2 regions of the Xanthomonas sp. NCPPB 901 genome follow, and region 1 is predicted to be linked to the other one. Evidence: riboswitches for the same ligand, from Rfam matches in the RefSeq annotation. Region 1 holds a riboswitch; the other holds the start of a gene.
The links. A riboswitch is a leader RNA that binds a small molecule or an ion and turns the genes downstream of it on or off. The one in region 1 is predicted to bind glycine.
Positions count from the first base shown of each region.

Region 1 (3,412 bases):
CAGGGCATGGCCGCTGAGCAGCGGCGACAGCACCCCGGCCACCAGCACGGTGACCATCAACTGGGTGAAGGCCTGCAGCGACGAGGCCAGCCCGCGCTGGCGCGGATACATGTCCAGCACCGCCAGCGCCAGGATCGGGAAGATCAGCGCCGTGCCCAGGCCGGCGAAGAAGATCGGCAGCACCGCCCACGGCAACGCGATGGCCGGGGCCAGCGCGGTGTAGGCGATGTTGCCGACCATCGACAGGCCGCAGCAGACGAAGCCGATGCGCACCTGCCGCATCGGCCCGAGCCGCCCGGCCATGCGCCCGGACAGGAACGCGCCCAGGGTCATGCCGCCGATGGTGGGCAGGAACAGCCAGGCGAAGTCGCGCTCGGTCTTGCCCAGCAGGTCGATCATGAACACCGGCGCCGAGGCGATGTACAGGAACACCCCGCCGAAATTGAACGCACCGGCCGCGGCCAGGCGCTGGAAGCGCGGATTGAGCGCGATGCCGACGTAGTCGCGCAGCAGCCTGCGCGGCGCCAGCGGCGTGCGCGCCTGCGGCGGATGCGTCTCCGGCATCCAGCGCAGGGTCGCCACCAGCAGCAGCGAGGAAAAGCCGACCAGGAACCAGAAGATCATCGGCCAGCCGCGGCCGCTGCCGAGGATCCAGCCGCCGATGATCGGCGCGATCGCCGGGGCGATGCCGAACAGCATCGAGACCTGGCTCATCAGCCGCTGCGCATCGTCGCCGTGGAACAGGTCGCGGATCACCGCGCGGCCGACGATCATGCCGACGCCGGCCGAGACGCCCTGCAGCGCGCGGAACGCCAGCAGGGTCGGCAGGTCGCGCGACAGCGCGCAGCCGGCCGAGGCCAGGATGAACACGATCAGCCCGGCGACGATCACCCGCCGCCGCCCCAGCGCGTCGGACAGCGGCCCATGCGCCAGGCCCATCAGCGCATAGGCCAGCAGGTACACGCTCACCGTCTGCTGGATCGCCACCGGATCGGCGTGCAGGCGCTGCGCCAGCTGCGGGAACGCCGGGAAGATGGTGTCGATGGAGAACGGGCCGAACATCGCCAGCCCGGCAAGCAGCAGGGCCATGCGGCGTGTGGACACGGATGGGAGCGTCATGGGGACATCGTCCTGAAAAACCGGCCGCGGCGGCCGCAGGACGGACGCACACGCGACGAGGCCGTCCGGCATGGACAGGCGCGAAAGGAAGGGAGTGCGGCCATGATACGCGCTGCAGCCGCCTGGGCACATCCGCCGCAGCTGCCCATTCAGCCTGGCGTCGGTGCCGGGGCTCCGCCGTGCGCGCCCCCGGCCACGCTATAATCGCCATGCAGCAAGGTGGGAGAAGCGGGGCGACCCGCTGCCGAAGGCGCAAACGCCCGTAATCGCTCAGGCCCGATACCACCCGCACCAAGACTCTGGAGAGACCGGTCAAACCCGGCGCCGAAGGGGCACGAAGCGCGGCGTCAGCCGCCGCTTCCAAACTCTCAGGCAAAAGGACAGAGGGGCATTGGGAGGACATGCGCTTCCCGTCGATCGTGCCCGCCGCCGCGGTCCGACGACGGCATTGCGCATGTCCCCGCCTCCTCGTGCCTTCCTCAGCCGGACGACTGCCATGTCTCACACCTCTTCGCTGCGCGACCTCGAACACCACTCGGCCTTCATCGAGCGCCACATCGGCCCGAACGACGCCGAGATCGCGCACATGCTGCGCACCGTCGGCCACGACTCGCTGGAGGCGATGACCGACGCCATCGTGCCCGGCAACATCAAGTCGCCGGCCGCGCTGGCGCTGCCCGACGCCATCACCGAGGAGGAGGCGCTGGCCAAGATCCGTGCCATCGCCGACAGGAACACCGTGTTCCGCAGCTTCATCGGCCAGGGTTACTACGGCACCCACACGCCCAAGGTGATCCTGCGCAACATCCTCGAGAACCCAGCCTGGTACACCGCCTATACGCCATACCAGGCGGAGATCTCGCAGGGCCGCATGGAGGCGCTGATCAACTTCCAGACCATGTGCGCCGACCTCACCGGCATGGAGATCGCCAACGCCTCGCTGCTGGACGAAGCCACTGCCGCGGCCGAGGCGATGACCCTGGCCAAGCGCTCGGCCAAGTCCAAGTCCGACACGTTCTTCGTGCACGACGCGGTGCACCCGCAGACCCTGGAACTGCTGCGCACCCGCGCCGAGCCGCTGGGCATCGTGCTGCGCGTGGGCACGCCGGAAGAAGCGCTGCAGGCCGAGTGCTTCGGCGTGCTGCTGCAGTATCCGGACAGCTTCGGCCACATCGGCGATCACAAGGCGCTGGCCGACGCGGTACATGCGCAAGGCGGCCTGGTCGCGGTGGCCACCGACCTGCTCGCGCTGACCCTGATCGCCGCGCCCGGCGAATGGGGCGCGGACATCGTGGTCGGCAACTCGCAGCGCTTCGGCGTGCCGTTCGGCTTCGGCGGCCCGCACGCCGCGTTCATGGCCTGCCGCGACGCCTACAAGCGCTCGATGCCGGGCCGCCTGATCGGCGTGTCGATCGACGCTGCCGGCAACCCCGCCTACCGCCTCACCCTGCAGACCCGCGAGCAGCACATCCGCCGCGAGAAGGCCACCTCCAACATCTGCACCGCGCAGGTGCTGCTGGCGGTGATGGCCTCGATGTACGCGGTGTACCACGGCCCCGAGGGCCTGGTCCGCATCGCCCGCCGCACCCACCGCCTGGCCGCGATCCTGGCCGCGGCGCTGCGCGGCGCCGGCGTCGCCGTCGGCGAACGCTTCTTCGACACCCTGCACGTCACCGGCGTGGACGCCGCGGCCATCCACGCCAAGGCGCGTGCGGCCGGCATCAACCTGCGCGCGATCGACAGCACCGCGCTGGGCATCAGCCTGGACGAAACCGCCACCCGCGCCGACGTGGTCGCGCTGGCGCAGCTGTTCGGCGCCCAGGCCGACATCGACGCGCTCGACGCCGCCACCGCCGACGCGCTGCCGCCGCAGCTGCTGCGGCACAGCGCGTTCCTGCAGCACCCGGTGTTCAACACCCACCACAGCGAGCACGAGCTGCTGCGCTACATGCGCGCGCTGGCCGACAAGGACCTGGCGATGGATCGCACCATGATCCCGCTGGGCAGCTGCACCATGAAGCTCAACGCCACCGCCGAGATGATCCCGGTGACCTGGCCGCAGTTCGGCGCGATCCATCCGCTGGCCCCGGCCGAGCAGAGCGTGGGCTACAAGCAGCTGATCGACGAACTGGAAGCGATGCTGGTGGAGTGCACCGGCTACGACGCGGTCAGCCTGCAGCCCAACTCCGGCGCGCAGGGCGAGTACGCCGGCCTGCTGGCGATCCGCGCCTACCACCGCGCCCGCGGCGAAGGCCACCGCGACATCTGCCTGATCCCCGAATCGGCGCACGGC
Region 1 covers NZ_CM161511.1:3,673,453-3,676,864, forward strand. The annotation lists gene AC1PME_RS15430 (multidrug effflux MFS transporter) at 1-1,119, opposite strand, end outside; glycine riboswitch at 1,409-1,513, shown strand; gene gcvP (aminomethyl-transferring glycine dehydrogenase) at 1,616-3,412, shown strand, end outside.

Region 2 (3,412 bases), 860 kb from region 1:
GCGCGAATGTCGGGCGCCATTGTGGGAGCGGCTTCAGCCGCGACGCCTCTGCCCCGGGGTCGCGCTTGAAAGCGCGCCTACCCCTGCTGGCGACGGTTCTGCTCGAGGCTCACCGAGCAACTGCAGGACATCGCGTCGGGACTGAAGTCCCTCCCACAGTGAAGCCGCTTCATCCGACATCCGCGCGAATGTCAGGCACCGTTGTGGGAGCGGCTTCAGCCGCGACGCGTCTGCCCCCGGAGTCGCGCTTGAAAGCGCTCCTACCCCTGCTGGCGCTGGTTCTGCTGGAGGCTCGCCAAGCAACTGCAGGACATCGCGTCTGGACTGAAGTCCCTCCCACAATGCAGGCTTCCTGCCGTTCGGCATCTGCGCACATGTCCGGTGCCGTTGGCCGTTGTGGGAGCGGCTTCAGCCGCGACGGGCTTTACTGGTAACGCCTCTCGCGGCCGAAGCCGCTCCTACATGGCTTGTCGCTTGCAGGCTGTCGGCCGCGGGGACGGATTCCGGCGCGCCCAGGAACGCCAGTTTGCGGCCACGCGGCAATTGCTTGAGCGCGTACTCGGCACGCGAGGCGGCGGCACGATCGGGATAGGCGCGGCTGGCCAGCAGCCGCAGCGGCGGGTTGGCGCGGGTGTACTTGGCGCCGGTGCCGCGCAGGTGCGCCTGGAAGCGCGCCTGCAGGTCCGGGGTGATGCCGGCGTAGTAGCTGCCGTTGCGGCATTCGAGCAGGTACAGGAACCAGGGCGAGTCGGTGGCCATGGCCCCATTATCGACGCGGCGGCCGGCTTCGCCAGCAGCGGCAGTGTGCGGCTGCAGTGGCGGCGACCATCGCAGGCTGGCCGGAACGTATTGGCGCTTGCACCTGGCGCACCTCGGCAGGCGATCGCCGCTGCGTCCGCGCCCGTCATCCATCCGGGGCGGTGGCAAACCTGCTCCCGCGCCGCCGCGCTGAACCGGCCACAACAGGCCTTAACGCGCTGCGAACACCTTGCCAGCCGTTGCCACACACCGGCATACCAGGGCCACCGTGCAGGCGGATAACGACATCGCCGGCTCGCAGCCGTCGACACCGAAGCTCTCTCCCTTCGTATTCGGCGGCGCGGCCGGTTTTTTTTGCGTGTTCGGCCGCCAGGCGCGGCGTCATGGCCGGCGGCCGCTGGCTGGCGCGGCGCAGTCTCCGCCGTGTGCCTCGCCGCCTGCAGCGTTGTTGCAACCGCCGCGGGTACGCTGGCCAAGTCGCAGCGCCATCGCCCGGACCGGCGCGCCGATGCAGCGCGCGCAACGGGAGTCTCCAGCGGAGCGGCGGCGCCGGCTGCTAGAATCGGCACCGGATGCAGGAGAGAGGCGCCGATGCCGGCGCCCGCCGAAGGCGCAGGCTCCCATAATCGCTCAGGCCGGTGGCACGACACGCCGCCAACCATGTATCCGGTACGCCGATCTGGAGAGAGGTCTTCAATGACCCGCCGAAGGGGCACGTGGCCCGGCCACCGAACTCTCAGGCAAAAGGACAGCGGGAGCGGCAACGGAAATCCCCACGCCCGCGTGCTCGCGCCCGCGTGCGCGGCGCGTTTCCGTCCCCGCCTGCCGTGTCCGGAGCCTCCCCATGCTGCTCTCTCTGATCTACCTCGTCGCCATTTCCGCCGAAGCCATGACCGGCGCCTTGTCCGCCGGGCGCCGGCGCATGGACCTGTTCGGCGTGGCCATCATCGCCTGCGTCACCGCGCTCGGTGGCGGATCGCTGCGCGATATCGTCCTGGGACACTACCCGCTGGGCTGGGTGAAGCATCCGGAGTACCTGGGCTTCACCATCTGCGCGGCGCTGATCGCGACCTGGGTCGCGCGCTGGATGCATCACTTCCGCCGGACCTTCCTGGTGCTGGACGGGCTGGGCCTGATCGCGTTCACCCTGATCGGCTGCGCGGTGGCGCGCGATGCCGGGCACTCCGCGCCGATCGTGGTGATCGCGGGCATGTTGACCGGCGCCTTCGGCGGCGTGCTGCGCGATGTGCTGTGCAACGAAGTGCCGCTGATCTTCCAGAAGGAACTCTATGCGCTGATCACCCTGTTCACCGGCGCGGCCTGGCTGGGACTGCTGCGCGTGGGCGTATCGCTCAACGCCGCCACGCTGTGGTGCCTGGGCGGCGGTTTCCTGTTGCGCCTGCTGGCGATCCACTGCAAATGGGAAATGCCCAAGTTCGTGTACAGCGACGAAGCGCACTGAGCGCGCGCCGCGGCAGTGCGGGGTGCGCGCCCGGACCCGCGGCCCGGGCGCGCGCCGACCTCACGCCGCGTCGCTCAGGCAGCGCGCACGCCGCACCCGCACCGCCTGCGCCAGCCGCTCCAGCACCTGCACCGAGCTGTCCCAGTCGATGCAGCCGTCGGTGATGCTCTGGCCGTAGACCAGCGGCTGGCCGGCGACCAGGTCCTGGCGGCCGCCGCGCAGGTGGCTCTCGACCATCGCGCCGACGATGCGGGTCTGCCCGGCCTCGAGCTGACGGGCGATGTCCTCGATCACCTTGGGCTGGTTGTCCGGGTTCTTGCCGCTGTTGGCGTGGCTGGCGTCGACCATCAGCCGCGCCGGCAGGCCGGCCTTCTGCAGCACCTGCGCCGCCGCGGCCACGCTGTCGGCGTCGTAGTTGGGCTGGGTGCCGCCGCGCAGGATCACGTGGCAGTCGGGATTGCCGGCGGTGGCCGCGACCGCGGTCTGCCCGTCCTTGGTCACCGCCAGGAAATGGTGCGGATGCGAGGCCGCGCCGACCGCGTCGACCGCGATCTTGACGTCGCCGCTGGTGCCGTTCTTGAAGCCCACCGGGCACGACAGGCCCGATGCCAGCTCGCGGTGCACCTGGCTCTCGGTGGTGCGTGCGCCGATCGCGCCCCAGGCCACCAGGTCGGCGATGTACTGCGGCGAGATGATGTCGAGGAATTCCACGCCCGCGGGCAGGCCCAGGCGGTTGATGTCGCGCAGCAGGCCGCGCGCCAGGCGCAGGCCCTTGTTGATGTCGAAGCTGCCGTCGAGGTTGGGGTCGTTGATCAGGCCCTTCCAGCCGACCGTGGTGCGCGGCTTCTCGAAGTACACCCGCATCACGATCTCCAGCGCATCGCCGTAGGTCTCGCGCAGCGGGCGCAGGCGCTGCGCGTACTCCATCGCCGCGACCGGGTCGTGGATCGAGCAAGGGCCGATCACCACCGCCAGGCGGTCGTCGCGGCCGTGCAGGATCTCGTGCAGCGCCGCGCGCGAGGCGGCGACGGTCTGCGAGGCCTCCTCGTCGCAGGGCAGCAGCGCCAGCAACTGGGAGGGCGGGGTCAGCGGTTCGATCTTGCGGATGCGCAGATCGTCGGTATGCGGGGCCATGGGTGTCTCTCGTGGGGGCTTGGGTGGGGCCAGGGCCGGCGGCATGAAAAAAGCCGC
Region 2 covers NZ_CM161511.1:4,530,229-4,533,640, forward strand. The annotation lists gene AC1PME_RS19250 (GIY-YIG nuclease family protein) at 409-759, opposite strand; glycine riboswitch at 1,325-1,416, shown strand; glycine riboswitch at 1,429-1,519, shown strand; gene AC1PME_RS19255 (trimeric intracellular cation channel family protein) at 1,604-2,221, shown strand; gene AC1PME_RS19260 (3-deoxy-7-phosphoheptulonate synthase) at 2,282-3,355, opposite strand.
Region 2: another riboswitch for glycine. It lies ahead of AC1PME_RS19255 (trimeric intracellular cation channel family protein); the one in region 1 lies ahead of gcvP (aminomethyl-transferring glycine dehydrogenase).